Regions from separate parts of the Tissierella sp. genome, predicted to be linked through region 2. Evidence: a T-box and tRNA genes for the amino acid it is inferred to sense, from the RefSeq annotation. Region 2 holds a T-box; the other holds one or more tRNA genes.
The links. The T-box of region 2 lies ahead of RIN63_RS07820 (valine--tRNA ligase). A T-box ahead of a tRNA ligase gene usually reads a tRNA of that ligase, here a tRNA-Val.

Region 1 (16,703 bases), on a different contig from region 2:
GTAAATGCCATTAGTCCACCTGTGATTATTCCAGGCATTATTTCGGGTATAATTACCTTCCGAAGAGCATAAAATGGCGTTGCTCCTAGATCCATTGCTGCTTCTGCTAAATGCTTATTCATCTGCTTTAATTTAGGTAACACTGATAATACCACATAGGGTGTACAAAAAGTAATATGAGATAAAAGCATAGTTGCAAAACCAAATTCCATTTTTAAGAATCTAAATAGTGCCATTAGCGATACTGCAGTAACTATATCAGCATTTAATACTGGTAGATAATTTAAATTCAAAGCGATTTTCTTATTCAAACCAGGTAGATTAAATATTCCAATAGCTGCAAATGTACCTAATATTGTAGATATAATTGTTGATAGAGTCGCTATTAGAAAGGTATTATAAAGAGCCTTCAATATCTCAGCATCCTTAAATAATTCTACATACCATTTTAATGTAAATCCAGCCCATACCCCTCTTGATTTGGAATCATTGAAGGAGAACACTATTAGTACAATAATTGGTGCATATAAAAATAAAAATATCAAAAAAGTATATAACTTCTTAATACCTTTATTTACCATAGTCCTCCACCTCCTCCTTCTTTCTCCTTATCAAATTTAGATGTAAGTGCCATTGTTAAAAGGATAAACACCATTAGTATTATAGACATAGAAGAACCGAAATGCCAGTCTCCAGTCCACCTAAATTGCTGTTCAATAAGGTTTCCTATTAAATTAGATTTATTTCCACCTAACAGGCTTGATATAATAAATGTGCTCACTGCTGGAATAAATACCATGGTTATGCCTGTAATAATACCAGGGATACTTAAGGGTAGTATGACTTTGCTAAATACTTCCATTTTATTAGCGCCTAAATCTTCAGCTGCCTCTATTAAATTTTTATCAATTTTTACAAGGACGGAATATATAGGTAAAACCATAAAAGGTAAAAAGTTATATACCATCCCAAGTAAAACAGCTGTATCATTATACATTAAGTCAAGTGGCTGAAATCCTATTTTTGTAACTAAATAGTTTATAAACCCGTTCTTGCCAAGTAAAGTAAGCCATGCGTAAGTTCTTAATAAAAAATTCATCCACATTGGTATTACAAACATTAAAATCATAAGATTTCTTTTTCTTGCCTTCTCCTTAGATATAATTAATGCCATGGGATATCCAATTATCAAACAAAGAATTGTTGAAACAACGGCCAAATTCACCGACCTACCTAATACCTTTAGGTAAATTGGATTAATAAATCTTTTAAAATTAGCTAGACTAAATTGAAATGTAGAAAGATTTTGACTATCACCAACGGTAAAGGCAAAATATAATACTAGAAAAAGTGGAATCAATATAAATATTCCCATCCAAATTAAATATGGATATGATGCTTTTTTCATTTTCAACTTGCTCTCACCTTCTTCATTATATGAATGTTTTCAGGTAGTACAGACATCCCTATTTCTGTTCCAATAGGTTTCATTATTGTTGAATGTATCATCCATTCAAAATTTGGAGCTTGAACCATTATCTCATAATGAACACCCTTAAATGTAACTGATGTAACTACACCACTTAGACAAGCTTCATCTATAGGTACTATATCTAGATCTTCAGGTCTTATGACTACTTCTATGTTTTCTTCTTTATCAAATCCCTTATCTACGCAAACAAATTTCTTTCCTGCAAATTCAACTAAGAAATCCTCATGCATAATCCCATCTATAATATTACTTTCTCCTATAAACTGAGCTACAAAAGCATTCTCAGGTTCATTATATATATCAACAGGTGTTCCTATTTGTTGAATTTCACCTTTATCCATTACAACTATAGTGTCTGACATGGTCAATGCTTCCTCTTGATCATGGGTTACATAGATAAATGTTATACCTACTCTTTTTTGCATATTCTTTAATTCAATCTGCATATCTTTTCTAAGTTTTAAATCCAAGGCTCCTAAGGGTTCATCTAGTAAAAGTACCTTAGGCTCATTTACTAAAGCTCTAGCAATTGCAATCCTTTGTTGTTGACCTCCACTAAGGGAATCTATTGTTCTGTTTTCAAAACCTTGAAGATTTACAAGTCTTAGCATTTCCTTAACTCTCTTATTTATTTCATCCTTATGCATTTTTTTAATCTTTAATCCAAAGGCTATATTGTCGAACACATCTAAATGCGGAAACAAAGCATATTTTTGAAAGACTGTATTTATTTGTCTTTGATAAGGTGGAACATTACTAACATCCTTCCCCTCAAATAAAACCGATCCATTAGTTTGTTGTTCGAATCCGCCTATAATCCTAAGAGTAGTGGTCTTGCCACAGCCACTTGGCCCTAAGAGAGTCAAAAATTCATTTTCTTTAATATAAAGATTTATATTATTTAAAACAGTAACTCCATTATAATCCTTAGAGATATTATTTAATTCAACTGCGTACATTTTTCTTCCTCCCATCATCTTTAGAAACTAGGTGGCGTGCTCACCCAAATAACTGAAGCCTTTGTCTTTCCTTCATTTGATATATAATGGTTAGAGTTAGCTTTGTAATAAAAACTCTCACCTTTCCTAACTTTATATCTTTCTCTACCTATATAAACATAAATACTTCCATTTAACACATATCCAAACTCTTCACCTTCATGGGGTATATCTTCTTTTGATCTTCCCCCAGCTTCTAGTTCAATGAGAATCGGCTCCATTCTATTCTTTTGGGCATTTGGTATTATCCATTTAAGTACATACTTTAATTCATCATTTTCTACTTCGAAGGCATCATCTTTAGAAAATACTATTTTCTCATCTATAGTCTCATTAAAAAAATCCTTTAAATTCGTGCCTAATCCTTCTAGTATATCCACTAAAGTTGCTATGGAAGGAGATGCTAAATCTCTTTCTAATTGAGAAATAAATCCTTTTGTTAATTCCGATCTATCGGCTAATTCTTCTTGGGTAAGTGAATTTTGAATTCTTAGCCTTCTAATCTTTTCACCAATTTTCATAGTACACCTCCTATTGAAATCCTAACTATATATTAAATAAAAAGTTTATCTTTACTAAACTTTATATATACTAACTACCATATTATAGACAAATATATAGTAGTTGTCAATAGATTTTTTAATTATTTAAAAATTGTCAAGATGTGTATTATACTTGATTCTAGCTTTTTTAAATTACTATTAGTTTAGTATATATATACGAAATCTAACATTTGGTAAATTTCGTATTATTTTTTCTGTTTTTAAACAAAAAACTGACTTTATATATTAAATAATATATAAAGTCAGTCTATATTTATTAGTATCTACCATTTTCCTCCAGCTCCACCACCACCAGAGCGTCCTCCACCACCTGAAGATCTTCCACCCCGTGATCCTCCAGAGCTTCCTCTGCCTATATTACGCAGTATGGCATAGGTAATCCATCCTCCAAAAAATTTGAAATCTATAATTATCAGGATAATTATACCAATAATAATTGGTATACTAAGGAAATTAAACTCTGATTCATTGCTATCATTTATAGAGGGATGATCCTCAATTGTCAATGATTTATCCAAACTTATAGTATATTCTTCTTCTAATCCTATAAGTATTTGATTAAATCCTGATAAAATTCCATTTGAATACTCTCCTTCTGAGAAATAAGGTAAGATGTAATTATCTATTATTCTATTAACCTTACTATCTGGAAATGGTCCCTCTAGACCATATCCTACCTCAATCCATAATTCTCTATCTGTAGGTACAATTAATAATAGCATTCCATTATCATATTCATCGCTACCTATCTTCCACTCTTCAAAAAGGGATGTGGAATAAGAGTTTATATCTGCTCCTTCTAAAGAATTTATAGTGGCTACTACCACTTGTGCACCTGTTTTCTTATATAATTCTTTGTTCACTTCAAGGATGTAGCTCTCAATCTCTTTGTCTATTACATTTGCTTCATCATAAACATAAAAATCATAATTAGGCTCAGGCAATTTATTACTAGCACCAAAGGCGGTTGTAGTTAGAAGTAGAATTGTACAAAGAATAATAAAAATCTTTCTATTCTTCTTCATATAAAACATCCCCTTAGAAATTTACTTTTGGTAATTCTGCATCCTGCTCATTTATTTCAAAGTATTGAGCTTTTTCAAATCCTAACAAGCCTGCCCATATATTTGTAGGTAGTTTTCTAATCTTCCCATTATATTTCTTTACTGTTTCGTTATATCTCATTCTTTCCGTAGCTATTCTGTTTTCAGTACCTGCTAATTCAACTTGAAGGTCTGCAAAATTTTGATTAGCTTTTAAATCCGGATAATTCTCTACTATTACATTTAATGATTTTATAGCATTAGTTAATCCTGCATCTGCTTGTGCATACTCTTCTGGAGTGCTAGCATTAGCATATTGTGCTCTAGCTGCAGTTATACTATCTATTACTTCTGTTTCGTGAGCAGCATAACCTTTAACTGTTTCTACTAAATTTGGAATCAAATCTGCCCTACGCTTTAATTGGTTCTCAACTTGAGCCCATGCATTATTTATTTCTTCATCTAATGAAACTAGATTATTATATGAACCTATTCCCATAATAACAAACAATACAATAATCCCAACAATAATTAATAAACCTTTTCCCTTCACAACAAATCCCCCTTCAATTTACTCTATTATGGTTATTTTCATGCCTTCTATTGCTTGATCAACAAGAAAATTTATATCTAAAGCTTCTTCAGAAGCCTCAATATCCTCTATCTTTGGTTTTGTAACTGGATGTTTAGGTAGAAAAACAGTACAACAATCTTCAAAAGGTAGTACAGATGTGTCAAATGTTTCAATATCCTTTGCAATCTCAATTATATCTACCTTATCTAAGCCTATTAAAGGCCTAAATACAGGAAGATTAACTGATTCATTGGTCATAGTAATGCCTTCAATAGTTTGACTGGCTACTTGCCCTAAACTCTCCCCAGTTATTAATGCATTTAATTCATTTTCCAATGCTATTCTTTCTGCTATCCTCATCATAAATCTTCTAGATAAAATTGTCATCTCCTTTTCAGGACATTTTGCATTTAGTTCCTTCTGTATATCTAATAAGTTTACACTATACATTTTTATCTTGCCTGTATATCTAGATAGAATAGCAGCCAAATCCTTAACTTTCTCCTCTGCTCTTTCAGATGTAAAAGGATAAGAGTGATAATGTACTGCTGATATTTCAACACCTCTTTTAGCCATGAGAAATCCTGCTACTGGGCTATCTATACCCCCGGATAACAATAGTAAACCTTTTCCATTAGTACCTATTGGCATACCACCATGACCCTTTATCTTATCAGTGTAGACATACACATTCTGCTTAATATCAATAAATAAAAATGTATCTGGCTTGTGTACATCAACACTTAGTTTGTCAAAATTTTTAAGTATAAATCCTCCCATTTGTCTAGAAAAATCTGGTGATTTTATTGGAAAGTTTTTATCCGCCCTATTTGTCTCTATCTTAAATGTGCTGATTTTTTCCTTTTCCATTTTATGTTTCATTATGTCCAGTGCAGCCTTTTCAATATCTGCTACATCTTTTCCTACTCTTATACATGGGCTTATATAAACAAGGCCAAATACTTTCCTCAATCTATTTGTCATTTGAGGAAAATTATGTTCCTCAGCTTCTATATATATCTTACCCTGTTCCTTATATATCTTTTCAAAACCAATATCCTTTATTGCATTTCTAATATGTTTAATCAATTTGTCTTCAAAATATTTTCTATTTAATCCTTTTAGGGCAATTTCACCTAAACTTACTGATAGTACGCTATCCACTAAATCACCTCTTAGTTATTTGTCTAATATCAGATATTGATTCTTTTAATATCTGAATTGTATAATCTATATCTTCTATTGTGTTTTCATATGAGAAGCAAAATCTAATTGCTCCTTCTATCTCTTCATCCTTTAAAGAAATGCCTCGTAATACATGGCTTTTTTCAGTGCCCTTAGAAGAACACGCCGATGAAGTAGATACATATATCTCCTTATCCTCTAAATAATGTAAAAGAACTTCTCCCCTAACATATTTAAATGAAACATTCAATATATATGGAGATGATCTTTCATCTAAGGTCGTGTTAAATTTTATATCTTCTATTTCTTCTTTAATTTTAGTAGCAAAACTTTTTTTCAGTTCATAAGCATGTTTGGCTTCTTTATAAAAATTATCATTCATAATTCTTACTGCTTCACCAAATCCAATAATACCTGTTAGATTTTCGGTTCCAGATCGTAATCCTTTTTCTTGGTTACCACCATATAATATTGGTGCTAGTGTATGCTTTTTATCAATATATAGGCCACCAATTCCCTTTGGCCCATATATTTTATGCCCACTAAAAGAATAACTATCTACACCTGATGCTTTTAGTGAAAGTTCAACTTTGCCAAAGCCCTGAACTCCATCTACATGAAATATTGTATTAGGATTTATTTCTTTAATAAGTCTATTTATTTCAGAAATAGGCTGTATTGACCCAATTTCATTATTCACATGCATAATAGCAACTAGAATAGTCTCTTGAGAAATATTGCTTCGTAGCTCATCTAAAGAAATGATTCCATGTTCATCTACATTTAAATAAGTAACACTATAGCCTTGTTTTTCATAGCTTTTCATTATATTTAAAACTGAAGAGTGTTCAATTTTTGTAGTAATTATATGTTTTCCTCTTTTGTGTAGTTTATTAACCACACTTTGTATAGCTATATTGTTACTCTCAGTACCTCCAGATGTAAAATATATTTCACTACTTTCTACATTCAGATATCTTGAAATATATTCCCTTGATTCTTTTATCTTCTTTTCTGCTCTCATACCCAGCCTATGAAGTGAAGATGGGTTAGCAAAATCTTCAACCATACTCTGGGAAATTACTTTTACAACTTCTTCTCTTGGTCTTGTTGTAGAACAATTGTCTAAATAAATCAAATATATACACCTCTTAAAATTAATATCCTAGTTCTTCATCTATTAAATATATGTGAATTTTAGTGGATCCTGGATTCCTATGAAGTATTACCTCTGCTTTACAAATCCTTTGTGGTGAATCACAATCAATGCATTTTCCTGTATGTACACATGGAGTATTTAGGTTTAATCTTTTAGCATTCATTGGTGCAGCAATATTTTTAATTCTTTCCCTAGCTGCTTCATAATCACTGCAAATTTTGTTTTTTCCAACAAGAATATAAACATCCTTATGTCCGTAAATCATAGCTCCCACTCTATTTCCATTCCCATCCATATTCACAAGCTTACCATCCATTGTTATGGCATTTGTACTAGTAATATAAGTATCTGCATTTTTGGCTTTATTAATTGCATTTTCAATATCTTTTTTCCAATGCCAGTAAACATCATTTCCTCTATCTCTTAAATCTTCGTATAATTCCATTTCTTGAACTGTAATAGATCCACCCATTCCTACAGATTCTTCTAGCTTTATTTGAGATAATAATTCTTCTTTTGCTTCTACAATATTATTAAACATTTTAACTTCAAAGCTATTTCTTTTTAACATGCTTTCTAATTCAATAAATCTACCATCCATCTGAGTCCCTCCTAAAATAACTATCCATTTAATACTATTATATAGGAATTCAATATATTATTAAAGTAAAATTAAAAAATCTTCTATTTCAAAGGCTTTATGTAAACTTCCTGTCTAATTTTGAAATATTTTAAAATAGATATTGCATCTTTTGTCGATATTTGTTATAATGAGTTTGTGGTTATCCCCCTGGTAACCTCAAATAAGATCTCTATTCCCAATACCCCTTTTGAACGGTTTATTTACATCCAAATTGGGTGAAGACTCCTCGGTGGAGTCTTTTTTTTATTCTTTTTTACAATAATTGTGTAAATTATGTTATATTTATATTATAAATATATACTGGAGGTATTTTATATGTCTAATCAGAATAAAGTAGCTATAATATTTACGGGCGGTACAATTTCCATGAAAATTGATCCCCGGCTTCATGCAGCTATTCCATCATTATCTTCCAAAGATATCATTGGAATGCTTACAAATATAGAAGACTTTTCAGAGATTGAAGTCATTGATTATGCTAATGTTCCTAGCCCACATATTACTCCATCAATGATGATGGAAATTGGTGAATTAGTAAAAAAAACCATAGTTAGAGATGATATTACAGGTGTTATCGTTACCCATGGTACAGATACTTTGGAAGAAACAGCATATCTATTAGATTTAATAATACATACTGACAAACCTGTTGTTGTAGTAGGGGCAATGAGAAACAGCTCTGAACTGGGATATGACGGCTCTAGTAATTTGTCTGCAGCTCTTTGCACTGCAATCTCAAAAAATGCAAAAAATAAGGGTGTTTTAGTTGTTATGAACAATGAAGTAAATGCTGCTAGTGAAGTAACTAAAACCAATACTTTATCTCTAGACACATTTAAATCACCAGAATTCGGTCCATTAGGAATAGTTGATAATGATCAAGTCATCTTTTATCGTGATATAGTATCCCATCAATTTATTGATACTGATAATATTGAAGAAAAGGTAGCATTAATTAAATCAGTACCAGGTATGGAATCAGATATATTTGATTTTTATTTAGAGTCTGGCTATAAAGGTATAGTAATAGAGTCCATGGGTAGAGGTAATATTCCTCCGGCAATGGTTCCAGGAGTAAAAAAGGCAATTAGTCAAAACATTCCTGTAGTTATGGTATCTAGATGTCCTACTGGTAGAGTATTAGATTCATATGGCTATGAAGGCGGAGGTAAACATTTGCGTGAATTAGGTGTAATTTTTGGAGGAAACCTACCTGGGCAAAAAATAAGAATAAAACTCATGTTAGCATTAGGACTTACAAAAGATATGGTAAAGGTTAAAGAAATCATTGAACAAAATTTATTTATATAATCTAATTAAAAAGGCCTAATATGGCCTTTTTTTAGAAGCTCTTCTTATATACTCCTTTAGTTCTCCGATTTAAAAATCTCTCAATCTCTTCTATATTATCCTCCAGTGTACTAATTCTTTCTTCCAACTTCATTACTATATTTTCTAAATCCTTATGGGATTTGTAAACTTCTTTTTTTTTAATGGTATCTCTAAGGCATTAGCTGTAGATCCAAAACCAATAAATTCGATGTCTGGACTTACTTTACCAAATGAATGATTTAAGATTACATCTTTTTCAGGAATAATTGTCAGATATTTGTATCTAAGGAAATCTATACTTCTTGAACTATTCCACATATAGACTGATTCCCAACTTTGTCCTCTATCTCCGCTATATCTACTTAATACTTTATTGGATTCTACCCAAGTAATCCATAGCTTATCTTCATAAAATATTATAGTTGGATAAGATGGGCTCCCTTCATTAGATATTATTTCTGTATTCTGCTCAATACCTCCTGCAAAGGATAACCTCTCATATTTTACTACTAAATTTCCATCTATAAATTGGCAATAAGATAAATGTACATACTCATCTATTTTAAGCATATCTAAAAACAATTTCTCAGTTGGTGTATCTACTAATTTTATTCCATCACTCCATTCCAATTTGCTAAAAGAAAATTCCTTTAATTCAATGGTAAAACTACTTTTATAGTATGATAATAGTAGCTTATCATCTAGTCCTATTAGTTTAAATGGATTTAAAGCTCTTTGTGCTGTTATTTCATCAATGGTATAGTTAAACCACTTATTTCCATCATAATAATGATGATTAATATAATATTTCTGTTCATCAACTGATATTCTAGTTTGGTAAACTATATGTATTGTATTATTATTTGTCAAAATATTTAAATCAAATACTTCTAAAATAGGATCCACTGTCAGTTGGATTTCTTCTATTTTACTGTCTTTAATTGTTACTAGAATAAGGTGCATATCTTTGTTCTGGTATACTATATAGATTTTATTTGGATTAACAATAGTTACATCATATTCTTCAAGTATATTTGATGCAATTACCTCTGTCCTATTAGTATCTTTATCTCCACCTAACCTATCCATCAAAATCTCACTTTTCACTTTCCTAACTAATATCATGCTATTATGACTAGTTCTCCCAATGACCCACTTATCTAAGAAAAACGACATTTACTCACCATCTTTCATTAAAATTTCTATAAAATTATTCCCTTCTTAATAATAAATATTAAATTAGTGTTCTTTATATTACTGCTTTATTTGTAACAGAACAATAGTCTGCGGAATATATTATCAATGAGAAGTAAACTTAAATTTATTTAAAAGGAGGAAAAAAAATGGGTACAACAAATATATTACCAGAAGACATTACCCAAAATATTGCTGATAGATGCTGTGTCGGGACAACAGGCTGTGAATGGGATGGAACTCTAAGAAGAGTGGTAACAGAACCTATCTTTGTACAAAAAGTTTACGATGCTATCCTAGTAAACTTACAAGCTCTTAGTACTGTAAATAATGTTAGATTTACTCCTAACTTACCAGCAAATTCCAGAATACTAAGAGTAATAGACATAAGATGTAGAAAATTCTTTAATCCGGCAAATATAAATGACCCTCGTAACTTAATTGTAGATCCTGAAACAATTCTTTCAGGTGGAGAATTTGTTAGAGATGAAAAAGGATGTTTTGTTGAAGTAGTAGGTCCTGATGGACTATCAAATCAAAAGTTAATATTTGCTGACACTACAGAATGTGATGACATTGGAAGAGGTACACCAGTATTTGGTACACAAAGGATATTTTTAAGAGGAAATGTATTAGTAGAAATTGATGTATTAGTTCTAGATTCTAGAGGGAGAAGAATAACTATTACACTGTCTGCTAATATCCCTATTGCACCAGTAAACGCACCTATAGTGCTCACTAATTTCTTTGAATTATGTATACCTTCAGTATTTGATTCAGCTTTCTTCCCAAGATTTGCTGAATTCTGTAATATACTATGTGAAACAAGATTAGCTACAAACAGTATTTCAAGAGATATACGTATAAATCCTGAAACAGGTGAGGTAAGAATCGATTTAATAATCGCACTTTGTATTAGTTGTGAGAAGAAAATAATAGTTCCTGTTCAACTATGCGTACTTTCCACAGGATTTACTCAACTATCACCTGAAACTTCACCAATCTGCGGAACCTTCCCAACTCTATTCCCAAGACAAATAGATTCAGATAGTGTAGGTGGAATTGAAGACCCAGGTAAACCTGGTCGCCCAGGATGTAGAGATAATTTCCGAGGACTAGTTGCAGAAGATTATTATGAAGATGAAAACGATATAGAATAATGAAAAGAAGGTGCTATATTAGCACCTTCCTTTATATTGTTTATATATTAGTTAATCATATCTTTAATTCTATTCGATTCAATACTTTTGATGCAAAATAAGAAATAATTATAGCAACCCCTACCCTTACCCCCAATAGAAGCCATAAATTAGCTCCAATAACTACAAATAAGAGGGTATCCTCAATTACAGCATGACATGCTATTAAAAATATCATTAAAGTATAAAGATCTTTCTTGCTTAAATTATTTTCTTCCACACTTTCTATGATTACTCCTGCTCCATAAGATAGTCCAAAAATCAAACCTATTATCAATGGAAGAACAGCTTCATTTGAAATGTTTAGAAATCTAGCAATAGGTCTCATCTTTTTAGATATCTTGTCTATCAAATCTAAACTCTTAAATATCTCCATAGCTATCATTAAAGGAATTATTATCTTTGCCATTGTAATTACTGAACCTAAAGCCCCAGTGGAGCTCTCTTTTATATATAGCCAAAAATCCATTTTTCTTCCTCCTACAAAATAATATTAAGTATTATACCAGAAGCTATTGTTAAACTAAGCCTAATCAGCACTACCATAATTAGACTGACCCCAGTCCTCTTTGCCACTGCTGATTCTAATAACATGCTGTGGGAAAAGGATAGCATCACTGATAAGATAGTTATTTGCTTGATACTTAAACTCAAGCTAGCAATAACCCCTATTCCAGCATATAAATTAACAAAATTGCCTATTACTAAGGCTAGGGATGCTTCTCCTGGTAATCCTAATAATTTCATAGCAGGTTCAAACCATGATGAAATATATCCTAAGAGAGGTGTCATCTTTAAAAAAGTAATAAAGAAATATACAGGAACTATAATCTTTGTAAGCCTCCATAGGGTAATAAGTCCTTTTTTAAATCCTTTTTTAGTGCTTTCAATTAGCATTAACATCATCCTTCTTAAAGTATTGTATATAATTTCTAGTATCAATATGGCTAATTGAAACTTTGATTTTATATATATTTCCATGTATAATTAAAACATAACAATAGTATTATAACATAAATAAAGAATTGGGTGAACGGATTATGGAAGTCATAAAAAATATAATTTCTCATTCATTAGATATAAGTAAATATTTTGGAGATGAGACTGTCTGCTTTTTAGATATAGAAACTACTGGATTAAGTAGGGATAAAAATGTAATCTACTTAATTGGAGTTCTATATCTTGAGGGCACCGCATGGATATTAAAACAATATTTTGCTAACTCCATAGCTAAAGAAAAGGATTTGTTAGTACAATTTATATCAGATATATCTTCTTTTGGTAAGATAATCACCTACAATGGTGATTCCTTCGATTTACCTTTTATTAACCATAGACTAATGCATCATCAAATAAATAGTAATATATCCAAAGATAAATCTTTTGATATATATAGAATAGTTAAGAATAACAAGCAATATTTAGAACTAGAAAACTTAAAGTTAAAAACTATAGAATTAGCTCTTGGTTTTGAGAGAGAAGATATATACTCTGGACTTGATTGTATTGGATTTTATTATGATTATATTAAATCTAATAATAAATTGATGAAAGATAATACTTTAAAACATAACTATGACGACCTTGTTCACATGCTAGATATAATCACAATATTAGATATTATAGATGATAAAAAAACTATTATCTTAGGATCCCCTAGTAATGTCATTAAATTTTCAATTGATAATATTGTTACTAATGGTGATCTCCTAAATATCAATGGCACAATTAGCAATCCTCTAGATAGTAACATCAAATACTTTGGAGAAAATTATAATTTGATAACTGAAGATTTAAATAAGTTTACTATATCTTTAGAGATTAAGAAGGGATATATATCAGAAAAAGATAAATGTAGATATATCGAAACTAATGATTTCCCAAACATAGATGATCTTGTAGATTCCAGTGGATACAAATTGCCTACTAATATTATTCTCCTCATGGTTGGTAATAAATATTGTATTCCCAATATAAAAAACTTATTAACAAAAATACTTGAAGCTATAGTTATATAAAGGTTAAGTATTTATTCAATACTTAACCTTTTTATAACTTTGTACTTTGTTTTTTTGTGTGTATCCAATGATATATTTTTATGATATAATAAAAAAATATCTTTTAAAAACTTTAATCCCTAAAAACCCCATTAAATCACATAAACGGAAATCCCTTCCATGTTTATATTTAAGCAAACTTTCCAATGATAAAAATAAATTATTAGTACCACTTCACAATATTCAGGAGGTAATATGAAAAAATGGCAAATCTCTATTTCTAATAATAATTTTAATCTTATGTTAATATCTTTTACTCCTATTCTTTTAATTATCATAGGATTCATAGTTGATTCACCTAAAGAAATCTTCAAAGGATTATTCGACATAATTATAGCCCCTGATTTACTTCTAACAGACTATTTAGCAGTTGGTGGTATTGGAGCAACTCTTCTAAATTCAGGGCTTCTTAAGTTATTATGCATTTCCCTTATATATTATTTAAAAATTCCTTTAACAGGACCTTTGATTGCTGCCACATTTACAGTTAGCGGCTTTGCATTCATAGGAAAAAATATTGGCAATGTATGGCCAATTATAATTGGAGGATTGCTATACTCCAATTATAAGAAGATAAACTTTAGGACAATTGTCACACCAATATTGTTCTCGACGACTTTAGCTCCTGCAGTTAGTGAAATTGCTTTTGGTCTAAATGTAAGCCATTATATTAGTATACCCTTAGGTATAGCAACTGGGATATTAATTGGATTTGTAATTATACCAATTTCTATTCATATGTCAACGTTCCATGGCGGATACAACCTATATAATATAGGCTTTACAGGTGGCATCATAGGTACATTACTAACTTCATTGATCAAAGGCTTTGGCTTTAGTATACGAACTCAATCGATTATATCCACAGAATATAATGGGTTTGTTCTAGGATTATTAATTTTCATTTCTTCTTATTATTTACTTATTGGATTTATAATAAATAATAAGAGCTTTAAAGGGTATTCTAAGGTATTAAATCATAGTGGTCATTCCTTAAGTGACTTTACTGAAACATTTGGATATGGTCTAGCCTATATAAATATTGGTATTATGGGCTTTATATCTATTCTCTATGTAATACTTGTAAAAGGTACCTTTAATGGACCTATAGTTGCTGGAATTATGACAATAATTGCCTTTGCTGCTCTAGGAAAGAATCCTAAAAACTCTATACCTATTCTCTTGGGAGTATATTTAGCTACTTTGCTTAAAATATTTGATGCTTCCTCTACTAGTATAATTATGGCTGCCTTATTTGGTACAACACTTGCTCCAATTACAGGTGTATATGGCCCTCTAGCTGGTATATTTGCAGGTTTTTTACATGTTTCTGTTGTATCTAATGTAATACAAGTCCACAGTGGATTGAACTTATATAATAATGGTTTTGCTGGTGGAATAGTTGCTGCAGTACTGGTTCCAATTTTTCAAACATTTTCTAAGGAAAAGGAAGATAATAATTGAAATAAAAAATACCTGCCTAAGTAAGCTATGAATTTATTTAACTATAATTAGAGAATACTTAATTAGATGTTTCTTACCATAATAACAAAAGAACAGACCAATTGGTCTGTTCTTTTGTTATTATGGTGGGCCTTCAGGGACTCGAACCCCGGACCTACCGGTTATGAGCCGGGCGCTCTAACCGACTGAGCTAAAGGCCCCAATGGTGGGAACAACAGGGCTCGAACCTGTGACCCCCTGCTTGTAAGGCAGGTGCTCTCCCAACTGAGCTATGCTCCCAAATAATGTTATTAATTGTTTTTCATCATATGTAGATAATTATACTTTGGCAGGGGTGGCAGGATTTGAACCCACGACATTCGGTTTTGGAGACCGACGTTCTGCCGCTGAACTACACCCCTATGATAGTTTAATAGTGAATATCTAATAATGAATAATTGAAAATATTTAGTTAAAAACTTATTCAATCTTCTCAGTCTATTAGTTATTCACTATTCATAATTTGCTGCTTATGGTGGGCCTTCAGGGACTCGAACCCCGGACCTACCGGTTATGAGCCGGGCGCTCTAACCGACTGAGCTAAAGGCCCATAGTATTATTATACTATGGTATTTGATAATCATTGGTGCCCGAAGCCGGAATCGAACCAGCGACACGCAGATTTTCAGTCTGCTGCTCTACCGACTGAGCTATCCGGGCATGGTAAATTGTTTTGCTTGCAAAATTAATTATGTAGCTTATGAAAAAATACATGGTGGGCCTTCAGGGACTCGAACCCCGGACCTACCGGTTATGAGCCGGGCGCTCTAACCAGCTGAGCTAAAGGCCCCAAAATATTTTTGGAAAATGCATATTAATTTTTAAGCTTCATACTACTTTTTTCAGAACAAATTTTTATGGCGGAGAAGGAGGGATTTGAACCCTCGCGCCCCGTGAAGGACCTACTCCCTTAGCAGGGGAGCCTCTTCAGCCGCTTGAGTACTTCTCCATATAAAAAAATTGTCCTAATGGACACTCCTGTAATTTGTTGCGGAGTGCATTAAATGGCGGAGAGGGTGGGATTCGAACCCACGTGGGCTTGCACCCTAACGGTTTTCAAGACCGCCCCGTTATGACCGCTTCGGTACCTCTCCAAAAACAGCACTATTGTGCACTTGTTCTATGTCTCCACATTCACTTCAATAGTGATATAAATTGGTGATCCATCCGCGACTCGAACGCGGGACACCCTGATTAAAAGTCAGGTGCTCTACCGACTGAGCTAATGGATCTTATTAAATGATTATTAGCTGAAATATTTTTATTGAAAACTGGCTGGGGTGACAGGACTCGAACCTGTGAAATGCTAGAGTCAAAGTCTAGTGCCTTACCGACTTGGCTACACCCCAATATTTATGGCGCGCCTAGGAGGATTCGAACCCCCGGCACACGGATTAGAAGTCCGTTGCTCTATCCGACTGAGCTATAGGCGCATATTTTTAAAATGGAGCGGGTGAAGGGGATCGAACCCTCGCAACCAGCTTGGAAGGCTGGGGCTCTACCACTGAGCTACACCCGCAAGTTGATAATACAATTTCATATTAAATAATATAATGGTGGAAGAGACTGGATTCGAACCAGTGAAAGCTTAGCTAACGGATTTACAGTCCGTCCCCTTTAGCCACTTGGGTACTCTTCCTTAAAGAAGTAATATTCATCATACTGGATTACTAAATCGAGTCCAGTAGATAAATAAGATATGGAGCCGGCAAGAGGACTTGAACCCCCGACCTACTGATTACAAGTCAGTTGCTCTACCAA
Region 2 (16,703 bases):
CTCCAGGTAGGCTCTTAGACTTAATAAACCAAGGATTCGTTAGTTTAAAGCAAGTTAAATATTTTGTATTGGATGAATCAGATCAGATGCTTGATATGGGAATGCTGAAGGATGTAAGAAAAATTATTACTTATCTACCTAAAGAGAGACAAACGATGTGTTTTTCAGCTACCATGCCTGATGAAATTGCAAAGCTTGCAAATTCTATTTTAAAGAATCCTGTAAAAGTAGAAATAACTCCTGTGTCATCTACAGTTGATATTATTCAGCAGGAAGTATATTTCGTAGACAAAGGAAATAAGGTAAATCTACTAATTGATTTACTAAAAAATAAGGACATTATCTCTGCTTTAGTATTTTCGAGGACAAAGCATGGAGCGGATAAAATAGTTAAATCCTTAGAAAAAGAAGGACTTAAAGCACAAGCTATTCATGGAAACAAGTCTCAAAATGCACGACAATTAGCTTTGAAAAATTTTAAAGAAAGAAAGACTAGAATACTGGTGGCCACAGATATTGCAGCTCGTGGACTGGATATTGCAGAACTTTCTCATGTGTTTAATTTTGATTTACCAGAAGTACCTGAGACTTATGTTCATAGGATTGGCCGTACAGGAAGAGCAGGGCTTGGTGGTATAGCAATTTCGTTTTGTGATTTTGAAGAGAAATCATTGCTACGTGATATTCAAAAGTTAATATCAAAAACAATACCAGAAGTGAAAGACCATCCTTATCCATTGATGGATACAACTATTACACCAAAGACAAAATCCAATAGAAGGCCTTCTTCATCCAAACCTTCATCTTCCAGTAATTCTAAAGGAAAGCCTCCTAAGACTGGCAAGATAAGAAGAGAAAGAAGAGGCAATGAGCCAAAGAAAAATACTTCTAAGAAAAACAATAGATGGAATGATTAAAGAAAAGGTCCCTAGAGGACCTTTTCTACTATTTATTATCTCTAGAAGATTTCTCAAGTATTTCCTTCGATTTATTAGAAAACTCATAGGCTTTCTTGAAATCACCAGCTAAAGAATATAATTCTGCTAAAAATGTTAAGGTGTCATAAATAATATCAAGTCGTTCATTCTCTTTTAATATTTCTAAAGCTTTATGAAGATAACTTTCTGCTTCGACTAATTTATTGGAAGATATATAGCACTTACCCAGGTTTTTAAATATGGAAGCTCTATCAGTATCTTTTATAATATCAATATCTATTTTTTTTGAGTAATCAATTGCATCCATATATTTACATTCTTTGGTTAAGACTTCTATAATATCAGTTTTTATTGTATTTACTTTTAGCAGATTATTAATTTGTTCATAGTATTTCAGGCATTCATATAAACATAGTTTTGCCTCTTCATAATCACCATTCTTAATATAATGATTACCTAAGTTAATTTGACTTGCCCACTTAAGTTCGAGTTTTTCTGAAAAATCAAAAAAAGTAATTGATTTTTGTGTATGAAATATTGCTTTTCTAATACTATTATTTTTTTCATATACTATACCTAAAAGCATGTGAATACTACCAACATTATAGAAGCAATCATATTCTTTTGATATTTCTAAAGAATATAGAAGAGGGGGTATTGCTTCATTATACTTAAGCTGCTTATATAAAGAGTATCCTAAAACATAATACAGCTTAAGTTCAATCAATTCACTATCTATAGGGGAATTATTAAGAATCTCTATAGCTTTTCTAGAAGAATTTTCTGATTTAACAAATTGATTGCTATTAAAATAAATGTAACTAAGATTTAAGTATGAAACAATAAGATAATAATGATCTTTATTTATATCTAGTAGTTTAATACACTCTTCAATAGCTTTTAATGCACTATCAAGTTTGTCTACATGAATATAACATCTTCCTAGAATGCTTAAAGTTCTAGGATAAATTATCTTGTCTATTGAGCGGTCGTACTCTTCTAATAAATTTTCTATATAATCTATACAATTACTATATTCTTTGTTTTTAAATAAGTAGGCTGAGTGTTCAAATGCTAACTCAATATTATTCTTTTTTTTATTATCAATAGTTAATGAATTGTCAAGAAAATAGGAAATTGGCTTTTCCAACTTGTATGCAAGATATTCAATTGTTTTTAATGATGGATTAGCAGCATCATTTTCTATTTTACTTAGCATATTTCTTGTAATAAAATCCCCTACCAACTCACTTTGAGTAAAATTCTTTTCTAATCGTGCCTTTTTAATTTTTTGTCCAAATGTTAGATTTGTTGTAATTTGAATCACCTCCGATTGTGAATTACATTTACATATTATATCAAATTGTTTATGATTAATCAATATTGATTTTGAAGTATAATATAGTATTCTAGTGTTATCAAATCATGTAATAAGTTGTCGAAAATTTCAAATTGAAAAGTGAATAAAATTAATATATAATAAGGGTAAATCAAATTCAACAAAAAAGTGAAACAATTCAAACAGTATTATTAAAAACACCTAAGATGGGTAAATTAAATTCACGAAGGAGGTAATAATATGGAAAAACGACTAAGATGTTCTAGGTTTATTTTGATGTCTATAGTAATCATTCTCAATTCATTTATTCTATTTTCAGCTGTAATTGTAAGTGATCCTGAAGAACCACCAATTCTATATGGTGCCATAAATACATCTTGTATTCCTTTAGAATACATATAGTTATGCTACTATTTTTATATTTTTTTACATCTTAATAAACTGGAGAATAATTAACAGATACTACTGATTTTAGTTTTAGTGATATTCTTAAAAATATTAACTTTGGCACTTTAAGATTGATACTTTAACTTAGGATATTAATCAAGTTAACTTGCATATTTTTAGATAGGCAATTGAATATCTAATATTAGCTTTTACTCTTGTATTTAATCTATTTATTAGGTGCAAAAACATTCTATTCATTGCTTCACTAAGAATAATTTCATGATAATTTAAAAAAAATACTTTATTGGATGGGGGAGTTTCATGAAAAGTTCAAAATACAATATATTCATAAAAAACGATGATAATTTTCTAGCGTATAATTCTCGCACATCTGCTTTAGCGGAAGTATCACATCAACAATATGATTCAATTCTAAAAATACTAGATAACCCAAATGAAGAATATGATAATAATCTTAAGCAAAATCTGCTATATGGAGGTTTTTTGATTCTAGATCAATTTGATGAACTTGCATCTATTAAACATGATATGTATAAAGAACGATTTTCATCAGAAAGTTTAAATTTAACAATCGCTCCTACAGCAGATTGTAACTTCAGATGTCCTTATTGTTACGAAAAGAATGTTTTAGAAAACAAAGTTATGACAGATGATGTAGAAGCTAAGATTATTAGTTTTATTAACTCTAAAATAAATAGCATTCAAGAATTAAGTATTACATGGTATGGTGGTGAACCTCTTTTAGAGTGTAAGAGGATAGACCAAATGAGTCAGAAAATAATTGCCTTGTGCGATAAAAATGGAGTTAAATATGATGCTGGTATTATAACAAATGGATATTTGTTAACTATAGATAATTTTCTAATGCTTGTTAAAAATAAAGTGAAAACTATCCAAATAACATTGGATGGGACTGAAGAAACCCATGATAAGCGAAGGTATCTTAAAAATAGAGGCAAGACTTTCGGAAAGATTGTAGGTAATTTATATGCATTAGTTGATTTATACAAAGAAAAGAAGGAAGAATTACCACGCATAAATATAAGAATCAATGTTGATCAACATAATAAAGAGGAAGCATTTAAGCTATTGAAAGATATATCTGATAGTCCTTTATCCAAATTTATTGTGCTTGATGTTGCAGCTGTATATGACCCTATGGATGTTGAACACTCATATACATTAACACTTAAAGAGTATATCGGGGTTAAAAATGATTTTATTGACCTCTGTAAGTCAGAAGGATTTCAGATTAGTAATACTTTGTTTTATCCAAAGAGAGTTAATGCTGCATGTGTATGTGATAGGATTAACTCTAGTGTTATTGGGCCAGATGGAAACATGTATAAATGTTGGGAGGAAATTGGAGACACTGATGCTTGTATTGGTCAAGTAGGTATTAATACTGTAATGAATCTACCAGAACGCTATTATGATTATATGTTATTTGATCCCACATTATTAGAAAAGTGTAGTAATTGTAATATCTTACCAGTGTGTATGGGTGGAGGATGTCCATTAAGAAGAAGTCGTGATAAAATAGAAAACTGCGAACAATACATTGAAAATGTCACTAGCTCAGTAGTGAAAAGTTATAAATCAATTACAGCTAATAGTTAGATTAAACATTATTATGGTAGTAACGATGCTGCTATTTTTAAATAATCAGAGTAAAGAATATTAGATAATCACTTTGAAGTTATACAATTGTAGTAGGAAACAACTTTAAATTAGTGATGATGTCAAATGTTATAATAAATGATAAATATAAAAGAGGAGGTTTTGATATGAAATATATAATTAATCCAATGGAACTAGTTTCACCATTAGGTAATTGTACTTGTGGGATAAACTATGCAAATGACTCATGTAATAAATGTACTAAATGTTCAGGTTATTGTGGTACCTTTGAAGTATGTGTTACACCTACAGGAGCTAAAGTAAGCCCAGAAGGCATAAATCCAAAATTATAACTCAAAATTAAAGTAATCTCTGATTAAGATTAGAATAGCAGCATCTCTACAAAAAAATAGCAAATAGAGGAGGAATTGATATGAAATATATAATTAATCCAATGGAACTAGTTTCACCATTAGTTGGTTGTGTTTGTATGATACACGGTGGAAATAACATATGTTATAGATGAAATAAGTGTACAGTTTATTGTGGTACTTTTGAAGTATGTACTACACCTACAGGAGCTAAAATAAGCCCAGAAGGAATAAATCCAAAATTATAACTCAAAATTAAAGTAGTTTCTGATTAAGATTAAAATAGTAGAATCTTTACAATAAAATAGCAAAAAGAGGAGGAATTGCTATTAAATACTCAATAAAATCAATTTTTAAAAGTAAAATTACCTCAACGTTTATTATTATTCTCATTATATTAAATATTTATACTGTTATTCGTTTAGAAAAAAATGAACAAGAATTAAATCAAAATAGATTTACCTTCTATGAATTGATGGTAATAAAACAAGAAGACAATATAAAGGCAGAGAGAGCTGGAATAGAACTCTTAAATCTAACGGATGATGAAAAAATAGTGTGGGACAACTATCTAAGATACAACGAATGGGAACTAGAAAAACATAAAAGTATGGCTCAAAAACTTGAAAACAATCCTTTGACTGATATATGGAGAGACGAATTATATTATGAGATTGAGAGAACTATGGCATATATGGATACTAATGCTAATATTGAAAGAGGAAGGCCATTAGCTCATGAAGTATTTAAGGAAGAACTCAAATTATTGAATTTAGATATTAACTATCCTTTTGATTCAGGAAAACTTCACCTTATAAATAATATCACTAGAGAAAAAAACATTAGCAATAGTTGGGATGAAGAAACTTGTGAGTATGTATATAATGGACTTAAACAGATATTAAAAGCCAAAATTCAGTTGGCAATATCAGGAGAAAAACAACTACATTCAGGAATAGCTTCTCCTTGGACATTCTATATCCATAAGATAGGCTTAGAAGGGTTCTCATATCAACTACTTTCTATACTTGTATTAATCTTTACCGGAGCCATTGTTTTGGAGGGACGGAGAAACAGAAGCAACAAACTAATTGAAATGTTGCCTGAAAAAAGAAGTTACATAATTAGATATTATTATAAAGTTGCATTTATATCGGTAGCAAGTGTTCTAATTATGACATTTATTTTACCAATAATATTCCTTGGATTCAGATATGGATTTGAGGGACTTAAAAATCCAACATTTGTCTATAAACAAAGTTTTACTTCATTTACTGGTTATAAACATGTTGAAGATTTCTGGTATTATGGATTAGGTAAGTTTTACGGAATCAGACCATGGTTTGAAGGTGGATATCTTCCTGCAACTGTTCTTACAGTCTATCCTCTGTGGAAAGTTATGGTTTTATCTTTAGGAATTAGTTTATTAAAGATGGTTTTCTTTACGATATTAGGAGTAGGTATCGGAATTAGTTTTTCAAATGTCGTGGTTTCATCCTTCATGCTGCCTATAACTTCACTACTCTATTTAGTATCACAAAGATTCTCAAACAAATTAAATTTCAACCCATTCGCCATTACTTCGTCATGGGATATTGCAACAGGGGCAGCTTCATATACATGGTTTAAATCAGTAGTAATACTGCTAATATCAATCGTTGTTATGCATATTATATTTTATGCCATAAATCAAAAAAGAGATTATGTAGGCTAGGAGGATTCAATGAAAGATATATTAATAGTTGAGAATTTAAAGAAGAATTTTGGAAAGGAATGTATTATTTCAAACTTGAGCTTTTCAGTAAAGGAACAAGAGATAGTAGGATTTTTAGGGCCTAATGGCAGTGGTAAATCAACCACATTAAAATGTATATGTGGCTTATACCATACAAATAATGGGCATATTGAAATAAACGGTCATTCTATTGTTAATGAGAGACAACAAGCCTTAACTCATATGGGAGTCAGCATAGAACATCCTACATTATATCCAGAACTTTCAGGAATAGATCATCTGAAAATGATGGCAAACTGGCGTGGCATAGGTAAGCAAAGGGTGCAAGAAATGGTGGAGTTTAGTGGATTAGGAATACAAATAAAAAAAGTGACTAGCAAATACTCCATGGGAATGAAAATGAGGCTGATGTTAGCTCTGTCAATTATGCACAAGCCGAAATTGGTAATACTAGATGAGCCAACAAATGGATTGGATCCACAAGCTGTGTTTAATCTACGTCGGCAAATGGAATTTATCCGTCAAGAAGGATCTTCTATTTTGTTTTCTTCACATCAACTTGGTGAAGTTGAAAAGATAGTTGATCGGGTGATATTTATTAATAAAGGTGAAAAATTGTTTGATGGACCTTTACCAGAAGACTTAATATCAAATGCAATATATAGTGTATTGGTTAATGAATTAAAGGAAGCAATAAAGCTAATAAATAGTATTCCAGAAATAAATTTACTATCATTTGATGAAAAGGATTCGTGGATTTCTTTTTCATCTAATGAAGAAAAGGTTCTTGGGAAGTTGATAATGACTTTGTCGCAGCATAATATTTATATTCTCGACATAAGAAAGGAACACAATGACCTAGAAAGTTATTATAAGAAAGTGTATGGTGATAAGTATGACAGGATTAATTAAAAATGAAATTAAATTGTTTTTTTCTAGAAAAAATATTATTCTGTTGATACTATCCTGTATTATAGTGATTCTAATTTTTCGAACAACCTATGAAAGACAATATCATAAATACTCTCAGCAGCGTTTGCAAGAGTTATCCAATGAAATTGATAATGCTGCAGTATGGTCAGCGCGTTATACCAGACGTCTTGAACGGCTTAAAGAAGAATTCCCTGGGCACATAAAAACTCCAGAGGCGGAACTTGTTGATCAAGCATGGAAAGATCATTTAAGAAACTTAACAACTCTTAGTTTCTTATGGAAAGAGCCAGTTGAGAATAAGGAAAAAATCATAAGAGTTGAAGAAAGATTAGATGAAAATTTAATTGAAGTGAATAAAATGCAGATTGAAACAGGTGATACTCGTTTATATAGAGATATTGAAAGAGATTGGAATAAAAGAATGATTCTATTAGCTAAATATAAGGACTCAGGATTAGAATTAGACATTAATCCTTTAAAGCCAACAGCGATGTACCTATTAGATGATTCAATAAATGGAAGAAGCTATATAAGTGTATTAATAATAGCATTAGTTGTTCTTTTAAACTTTGATATATGGTCAAAAGACTTTGATAATGAAACATTACGCTTAATTTTCACACTTCCCTTTAGTAAGACAAAAGTCTTTAATACTAGATTTATCACCAGATTTATTTTAACATTATTTTTAGTAACGATTCCTATTATTATTCTGTGCTCTTTTGGCTTTCATAAATACGGGTCAGGAATATATAGATTTAAGATAATAAACAGTCAAGCGTTATATACTTTTGGTAGATTTGCTTCAGATAATGAAATCATGCAAGCTTATGATATAGTAACTAGTGTCAGTAAACTAGCAATTTTTAGTGGATTTATATTTGTATTGTTTTTGTTTTTTATATATGCAATAGTAAACTTTGTATCTTATATATCTAAGAATCAACAAATATCTATACTTCTTTCTATGGTAGGAATAGTTATGTTATCTGCTGCTTTTTTAGTTCCTATGGAAGTTAAAAATTCTGCATTTAACTTAATACAATTTATTGATACAAATAGTCTGTTAACAGGGGCTTTAAGCTTTTCGTGGATTTGGGCTTGTAGTATTTTTTTTATAACAAATTTAATTATATATTTTATTAATCTAATATGGATTAATTATAAGGAGTAGACATGAAAGATATTAAAAACATTTTAAATTTTGGATTTAAATTTATTAATAAATATAAGTATAGGTTCGTGTTATACATAATATTATCATTATTGATTAATTTAATAGGTATTGTCATACCTTTAATAACTGGTCAAATTGTAGATTTGATTACTGGAACAAATGTATTGATGAGTTTGCAACAGTTAGTTGGAACTTTTGTAGTTTTAATATTTATTCAATTTGTATTAACATATATCACCAATTTACAATATGTTAATATACAAAGTGAATCAGGTTATATGGCTAATATATTTAGCATTGAAAAGATATATAATGCTTCATACAGGGAAATTTGCAATATTAACCCATCATCACTTCATCAGATGATAAATAACGATTGCAATATAATTGTGATTTTTTGTATAACATTATTTAGAGATTTTTTTGCAAATTTAGCTATTGTTTTTATTGTCTTTATTATTGTTTTTAATCAATCTGTTATTTTATCTATTATGTTCATTTTTCTGGTAATGTGTTACAGTGTGCTTTATTATATCTTTAAGAATAAGTTATATGATCAATCCCTAAAAGTAAAAAACACGCAATCTAACTTTTTCGGTAAGTTATACAACCTATTAGGCAATTTAAGGTCTATTAAAATAAATGGTTTTTTTTCTAGAACCGTTGAAAAGCAAAATTTAGTTTTTGAGACTTATAAACATGAGTTAGTTAAAGAAATAAAATTATCAAATATCTTTGATTTTCTCACTTCAGCAATAACTATGAGTGCTCAGGTTTTTCTATATTTATACGGTGGGAATATGGTACTTCTGGGGAACATGAGTATAGGTATTTTTGTAGTTTTAGTTACTTATTTTTCAAAATTATTAAGTTCGACAGACTACTTTTTGCATTTAGGTACTTATTTACAGAATGTAAAATCTAGTTATGATAGATTAATGCAATATACAAATCATGTAGAGTACAAATATGGAAAATTAGAGATTAATTCTATAGATAGTATCCATTTTGATAATGTTAGCTTTAATTATGATAAAGAGACTGTATTTGAATTGAATAAACGATTTGAAAAAGGTAAAATTTACTGGATTAAAGGTAGTAATGGAAGTGGAAAAACTACATTTATAAATTTATTAGCTGGGTTATTTGGTTTGGATTTTCGTGGTGATATTTTTATTAATGACTACCCATTAAAAGATATAGATTTTTCAAAAGTGAGGTCTTCAAATATGTCCATTGTAGAGCAAAGACCATTCATTTTAAGTGAGTCATTAAATGATAATCTATTTTGCAAGAGTAGGTCTGAAAGTTATTCAGAGGAGAGGAACACTAATAAGGAATTCATCTTTGATAAGTTTAATATCGCGAATATTGCAAACTTAAAAAGAGAAGGATATGATACCGAACTTGATTCAGTAAATGATGAAGTGTCTGGTGGAGAACGCCAAAAGATTGCTTTGGTTCGTACTTTTCTTTCATCATCAGATATTTGGATTTTTGATGAACCAACTTCTGCATTGGATACAGATAGTAAAAAGAACTTTTATGAGTTGATTGATAAATATAGAAAGTCAAAACTAATTTTTATAATATCTCATGAAAGCTTCGATTCATATGATGAAATAATTGAATTTTAGGTTACTATCATTCCTTAATTACTATTTATGAATATAAAAGACGGGCCAAATATGGCCCGTATCTTTTCTACTTCATGGCTTTCTTAGCAAATTTAGTTGTTACAATCTTCTCATAATCAGCTCTTTTATCTAATTCGCCAGCCAATTCCATGATGTCCATCATATGATTTAATCCATCTTCAGTAATAATCAAATCAGGTTTCCAAGAGTCTTGATTTCTATATCTTTCTATTAGAGAAATTAGTACATCTTTATCTGTGTCAGGGAATTGCGGCATTACAGCATCTGCAATTTCTTCATTACTATGTTCTTGAACCCAAACCATTCCCTTATAAATGGCATTTGTAAACTTCTGGATTATTTCTGGATTCTTTTCGATGTATTCCTTAGTTGCAGAGTAGGCAGTATATGGTATATATCCGCCTTCTTCACCTATAGAAGCTACTACATAGCCTTTACCTTCCTTCTCTAATGTAGCTGCTACAGGTTCAAATAATGCTACATAATCTCCTTCTCCACCAACAAAAGCTCCTGCCAATACATCAAATTGTATGTCTGTTCTTACTTCAACATCTTCGCCTATTACTAGACCATGATTTTTGATTACATATTCTAATGTCATTTCAGGCATGCCACCTTTTCTGCCACCAAGTACAGATTTGCCCTTTAATTTATCAAATGTAAAGTTGTCATCTTTTTCTCTACCTACTAAGAATGATCCATCTCTTTGTGTCAATTGGGCAAAGTTAATTGCATAATTATCTCTTCCTTGATTATAAACATATACAGATGCTTCTGGTCCCATAAAACCAATTTCAGCTTCGTTGCTGAGTAATGCAGTCATGCATTTATCTGCACCTTTTCCATTAGTTAATTCAACTTTTAATCCTTCTTCTTCAAAAAAACCTTGTGTTAAAGCTACATATTGTGGGGTATAAAATAATGAGTGGGTAACTTCAATTAACCTAACAGGTACTAGGTCCGTTTCTTTTTTACATCCTGCTAAACATAGTGATAGTACCATTATGAGAATTAAAATTAAAGAGAATTTTCTAAAAACCTTTGACATTATATCCCTCCTTACATAAAATAGGTATACGAGAGTTCTATTTAGTGTTATAATATTCTACAATAAAGTAATGGTTACAAATTAGTCTTATAAGGGAGGGATAGAATGAATATACCAAATATGATAACAGTCTTGAGATTATTACTCATCCCAGTGTATCTATACTTTTTTTATTCTGATTTAGATAATAATATTTTATTTGCAGGAATTGTTTTTATCTTAGCGGGGATTTCTGATGTAGCCGATGGATATATAGCAAGAAAGTATGATTTATCTACAAAATTAGGGATAGTATTAGACCCTATTGCAGATAAGTTAATGATGTTTACCATACTTATAAGCTTTACTACCAAAGGAATTATTCCCCCATGGATATTGCTTGCACTAGGGGTAAAAGAACTTATGATGATTGCAGGTGGAGCAGTACTATATTTATTTAAAGGAAAGCAAGTAATGCCTTCAAATAAATACGGAAAGATTGCAACATTATCTTTCTATGCAGCTACCTTATCTATAGTATTTAAATTACCGGAAATAGTGTCAACGGTATTATTTATTTTAACAGTTATACTTAATATAATTGCATTTATAAATTATTTGATTATTTTTATTGGATTGAGGAAGAATACTAATAAGGATGTAGTTGACAAATAAATTTTATGAATATATAATTAAGTAAATAATTTCAGATTAAGCTTTGAAAAAGAGGAGTAGGTAAATACCCTATACAGAGAAAGGATTGTGCGCTGAGAGATCCTAAGTCCAGTATCTACTGAAGGTAGCTTTTGAGCATTCAAGCAGAAAATAAGTAAGCTTGAAGGGTTAAACCCTTATATTTATTTAAGAGCCATGGAATTTCCATGGAATTAAGGTGGTACCGCGAATTACCCTTCGTCCTTTGCATTATAAGGATGGAGGGTTTAATATATTTTAAGGGAGGAATTGAAATGTTAGAAAATTTACCAAAGACCTATGACCCTAAAGATTTTGAAGACAGACTTTACAAATACTGGAATGATAACGGTCATTTTGTAGCAACAATTGATAAGAATAAAAAACCATTTACCATAATGATGCCACCACCAAATGTAACGGGTAGCCTTCATATGGGGCATGCATTAAACAATACTCTACAGGATATTTTGACTAGATGGAAGAGGATGGAAGGGTATTCAGCACTTTGGCTGCCTGGTACAGATCATGCCAGTATATCCACTGAAGCTAGAGTTGTAAACAAGATTAAATCAGAAGGTAAGACCAAGGAAGGGCTAGGGAGAGAAGGATTCTTAGAAGAGGCTTGGGATTGGACTGAAAAATATGGTAGTACAATCAAAAATCAACTTAAGAAACTAGGAGTTTCCTGTGACTGGTCAAGGGATAGGTTTACTTTAGATGAAGGACTTAGCAAAGCTGTAGAAGAGGTATTTATAAAATTATATGAAAAAGGCTTAATCTATAGAGGAGATAGGATAATTAACTGGTGTCCTAGTTGTAGAACTGCTATATCCGATGCAGAGGTTGAACATGAGGATTCAGAAGGTCATATATGGCATATCAGATATCCTATAAAGGATAGTAATGACCATATAGTTATAGCAACTACTAGACCAGAGACTATGCTAGGTGACTTGGCTATTGCTGTTAATCCAGATGATGAACGATATATGAATTTAGTTGGTAAGACTGCAATTCTGCCTCTAATGAATAAAGAGATTCCAATAATTGCTGATAGCTATGTTGAGATGGAATTTGGTACTGGAGCAGTTAAGATTACTCCATCCCATGATCCTAACGATTTTGAAGTTGGAGAAAGACATAATTTAGGCCAATATATTATTATGAATGAAGATGGAAGCATTAGTGAAAATGGTGGAATATATGAAGGTCTAGAAAGATATGAGGCAAGAAAGAAAATAATTGCTGATTTAGAGGAGCAAGGATATTTAGTAGAGACAAAGGACCATCAAAATTCAGTAGGTCATTGTGAGAGATGTACTACAATAGTAGAGCCCCTTATATCTAAACAATGGTTTGTAAAGATGGAGCCATTGGCTAAGCCAGCCTTAGATGCTTATAGAAATGGTGAGGTAAACTTTATACCAGAAAGATTTGGTAAGGTATATGTGAATTGGCTAGAAAACCTTAGAGATTGGTGTATTTCTAGACAATTATGGTGGGGACATAGACTTCCAGTATATTACTGCGATGATTGTGGAGAAATTATTGTATCTAGAACCAAGCCTGAGAAATGTGGTAAATGTAGTAGCGGAAACTTGCGTCAAGATACTGATACTTTAGATACTTGGTTTTCATCTGCCTTATGGCCTTTCTCAACCCTAGGTTGGCCTGAAAAAACAGAAGACCTTGATTATTTCTTTCCTACAGATGTACTAATTACGGGATATGATATTATTTTCTTCTGGGTAGTTAGAATGGTATTTTCAAGTATTGAACAGATGGGAGAAGTTCCATTTAAGGATGTATTTTTAACAGGTTTAATTCGTGATTCTCAAGGTAGAAAGATGAGTAAATCTTTAGGTAATGGTATTGATCCATTGGAAATAATTGATGAATATGGAGCAGATGCTCTAAGATTTACCTTAGTTACAGGAAATTCCCCGGGAAATGACATGAGGTTTTACATTGAGAGAGTAGAGGCAAATAGAAACTTCGCAAACAAACTATGGAATGCTACTAGATTTGTTCTTATGAATTTAGAAGAAGATGTAGCTAAAGAGACATTTACATTAGAAAATCTAGAGGAAGAAGATAAATGGATATTATCCAAATTGAATTCCTTAGTAAAAGAGGCAACAGATAATCTAAATAAATATGAAATAGGCTTTGCTGCTGAGAAGATCTATGATTTTATCTGGGATGAATATTGTGACTGGTATATTGAAATGGTTAAATCAAGACTATATGGCGAGAACAAAGAAAGCAAGGAAACAGCAGAGAAAGTTTTACTGTTTGTTCTAAAGGATATATTAAGACTATTACATCCATTTATGCCGTTTATTACTGAAGAGATTTGGCAACATCTGCCAGGAAACGAAACTCCACTAATACTAAGCTCTTGGCCTGTGTTTAATGATGAATTGTATTTCTCTGATGCAGAAGAGTCTATTGAGTTTATAAAAACGGGTATAAAGGGTATAAGAAATGCTAGGGCAGAGATGAATATTGTACCTTCTAAAAAATCCAATCAAATATTTGTGACTACTGATAGTAGAGTTAGAGATATTATAGAAAATGGTCAAAGATACTTTAAGAACCTGGCATCTGCTGAAGAAATTGAAATAATAGATTCTAAGGATGGTATAGGGGATGATAATATTTCAATAGTATTAAGTAAATGTGAAGTATTCTTACCTTTGAAAGACTTAATTGACTTTGACAAGGAAATTGAGAGAATGGAAAAAGAAAAGGAAAAGCTTGAAGGAGAGATAAAGAGGGTGGTTGGCAAACTATCCAATGAAGGATTCATCAAGAAAGCTCCGGAGGCAGTAGTATTAGAAGAAAAGGAAAAACAAAAGAAATATGAAGAAATGCTTGAAAAGGTAGTTGAAAGATTAGAAAGCATAAAATCAAACAGATAAAGAGGGATACTAGAATGAAATATCAAGAGGCTTTAGAATATATAAATGATAAGGATAAATTTGGCTCTCGGTTAGGTCTTGATTCTATTGGTAAATTAATGAGCTTACTTGGAAATCCTCAAGATGATTTAAAATACATCCATATAGGTGGAACCAATGGAAAGGGCTCTACTTCTTCCTATTTGGCTCATACCCTTGAAGCTGCAGGCTATAAGGTAGGATTATTTACTTCACCCTATATTGAGCGATTTAATGAGAGGATTCAAATCAATGATGAAGATATACCTGATGAAACATTAGGGAGAATCACATCTTTAATAAAAGAAAAAGCTAATATTATGGTTGCAGAAGGCTTAGAACATCCTACTACTTTTGAAATAGTTACTGCTATAGCCTTTATGTATTTCAAAGAAGAAGAGGTAGACTATGTTGTCTTAGAAGTTGGATTAGGTGGTAGATTTGATAGTACAAATATTATTAAAGCTCCTTTAATATCTGTTATTACAACAATAGACTATGATCATATAGATGTTTTGGGGGATACATTAGGAAAGATTGCTTATCAGAAAGCAGGTATAATAAAAGAAAATAGCATAGTAGTTTCCTATCCTCAGGAAGCAGATGCACTGAAAGTAATAAAAGAAGTAGCAGAAGACAAGCAAGCTGAATTTAATTTTTGTCCTATGGAAAATATCAAGATAAATGAATTATCTGATTCAGGTGCTATTTTTGATTTTCATTATGGAGACTTAGTAATGAAAGATATAAAGATTTCCATGATTGGTGAGTATCAAATATATAATGCTACATTAGCTTTGACAACTTTGCTAATATTGGCAAACAAAGGACTTTTAGAGATTTCACACGAACAGATAAGAGATGGACTATTGAAAACTAAATGGCCTGGTAGATTGGAAGTCATGAAAAAAGATCCTATTTTCTTAATAGATGGGGCCCATAATGTCCAGGGTGTAGCTCAGCTTAAAAAAGCAATTAGCTTATTTAAATACAATAAACTGATCTTAGGTCTTGGAATACTAAAGGATAAAGATTCTTCCCATATGGTTGAATTGTTAGCTCCTTTAGCAGATAAAATTGTAGTTACTGAAGTTAATATGCCAAGGAAATTAGCAGCTGAGGACTTAGGAAAAGAAATATCTAAGCATAATAAAAATGTTTTTATAGAGAAGGATATTAAGAATGCAATAGAGAAGACTCTAGAATTAGCTAATAATGATGATATGATAGTATTTGGTGGTTCACTATATTTAATAGGAGAAGTCAGGACTTTAATAAAACAACTGTAGCTTGGCTACAGTTGTTTTTATATTTCACCAATATATCCTTTCCTGCATAAATTACTATATACAGGGAGGTGATATATTGGCTTATAAAAGTGTATTGGTAGCTAATACCGGAGAGGATAGTTTAACCTTAGTTAGTTTAGCTGACTCGTGTGAAATTAAGACCATTTACTTATCCAAACTTATAGAAGATGAAGAAGATGGTTTAACTCAGGAAAACAACCAATTAGGGCCATTTGATATGGTCTTAAGTGAAGAAGGATGGATATATATTGCAAACTCCTATGATAATTCTATTATGAAGATAGATATGGAGAATATTAAGCTATTAGGATTCATAAAGGTAGGAAGAAATCCAACTTGTATAAAATGCTATAAGGGTAAGATTTATGTTGTAAATAGTGATTCTAATTCAATTTCCATTATAGATGAAAAAACATTTTCATTAATAGAGGATATTTCAATGGGAGAAAGACCAACGGATATTAAAATAGATGAAGATAGTCTAAAGGCTTTTATTGCAAATGGTAATTGTTATACGATTAATGTTTTTGATTTAGTTACTGAAAAAGT

Region 1: it encodes a tRNA-Val, which carries the amino acid that the T-box ahead of RIN63_RS07820 (valine--tRNA ligase) is inferred to sense. The anticodon was not compared.

Annotation. Positions count from the first base shown of each region.
Region 1 is NZ_JAVKTS010000004.1:221-16,923, reverse strand. It holds gene RIN63_RS10615 (ABC transporter permease) at 1-581, opposite strand, end outside; gene RIN63_RS10610 (ABC transporter permease) at 575-1,408, opposite strand; gene potA (spermidine/putrescine ABC transporter ATP-binding protein) at 1,411-2,451, opposite strand; gene RIN63_RS10600 (XRE family transcriptional regulator) at 2,472-3,011, opposite strand; gene RIN63_RS10595 (TPM domain-containing protein) at 3,317-4,078, opposite strand; gene RIN63_RS10590 (LemA family protein) at 4,092-4,595, opposite strand; gene thiI (tRNA uracil 4-sulfurtransferase ThiI) at 4,668-5,834, opposite strand; gene RIN63_RS10580 (cysteine desulfurase family protein) at 5,839-6,993, opposite strand; gene RIN63_RS10575 (lactate utilization protein) at 7,013-7,615, opposite strand; gene RIN63_RS10570 (asparaginase) at 7,973-8,968, shown strand; gene RIN63_RS10565 (hypothetical protein) at 9,113-10,114, opposite strand; gene RIN63_RS10560 (hypothetical protein) at 10,333-11,343, shown strand; gene RIN63_RS10555 (nucleoside recognition domain-containing protein) at 11,399-11,851, opposite strand; gene RIN63_RS10550 (nucleoside recognition domain-containing protein) at 11,863-12,363, opposite strand; gene RIN63_RS10545 (ribonuclease H-like domain-containing protein) at 12,423-13,400, shown strand; gene RIN63_RS10540 (DUF1576 domain-containing protein) at 13,635-14,903, shown strand; tRNA gene RIN63_RS10535 (tRNA-Ile) at 15,027-15,103, opposite strand; tRNA gene RIN63_RS10530 (tRNA-Val) at 15,107-15,182, opposite strand; tRNA gene RIN63_RS10525 (tRNA-Trp) at 15,230-15,304, opposite strand; tRNA gene RIN63_RS10520 (tRNA-Ile) at 15,416-15,492, opposite strand; tRNA gene RIN63_RS10515 (tRNA-Phe) at 15,527-15,602, opposite strand; tRNA gene RIN63_RS10510 (tRNA-Ile) at 15,656-15,732, opposite strand; tRNA gene RIN63_RS10505 (tRNA-Ser) at 15,801-15,891, opposite strand; tRNA gene RIN63_RS10500 (tRNA-Ser) at 15,948-16,036, opposite strand; tRNA gene RIN63_RS10495 (tRNA-Lys) at 16,099-16,174, opposite strand; tRNA gene RIN63_RS10490 (tRNA-Gln) at 16,215-16,291, opposite strand; tRNA gene RIN63_RS10485 (tRNA-Arg) at 16,299-16,375, opposite strand; tRNA gene RIN63_RS10480 (tRNA-Gly) at 16,388-16,461, opposite strand; tRNA gene RIN63_RS10475 (tRNA-Tyr) at 16,497-16,581, opposite strand; tRNA gene RIN63_RS10470 (tRNA-Thr) at 16,643-16,703, opposite strand, start outside.
Region 2 is NZ_JAVKTS010000003.1:44,492-61,194, reverse strand. It holds gene RIN63_RS07875 (DEAD/DEAH box helicase) at 1-917, shown strand, start outside; gene RIN63_RS07870 (helix-turn-helix transcriptional regulator) at 946-2,265, opposite strand; gene RIN63_RS07865 (hypothetical protein) at 2,518-2,679, shown strand; gene RIN63_RS07860 (radical SAM/SPASM domain-containing protein) at 2,986-4,305, shown strand; gene RIN63_RS07855 (hypothetical protein) at 4,473-4,658, shown strand; gene RIN63_RS07850 (hypothetical protein) at 5,149-6,390, shown strand; gene RIN63_RS07845 (ABC transporter ATP-binding protein) at 6,400-7,323, shown strand; gene RIN63_RS07840 (ABC transporter permease subunit) at 7,307-8,518, shown strand; gene RIN63_RS07835 (ABC transporter ATP-binding protein) at 8,521-10,158, shown strand; gene RIN63_RS07830 (ABC transporter substrate-binding protein) at 10,226-11,227, opposite strand; gene pgsA (CDP-diacylglycerol--glycerol-3-phosphate 3-phosphatidyltransferase) at 11,333-11,881, shown strand; T-box leader at 11,916-12,129, shown strand; gene RIN63_RS07820 (valine--tRNA ligase) at 12,175-14,826, shown strand; gene RIN63_RS07815 (folylpolyglutamate synthase/dihydrofolate synthase family protein) at 14,841-16,133, shown strand; gene RIN63_RS07810 (hypothetical protein) at 16,210-16,703, shown strand, end outside.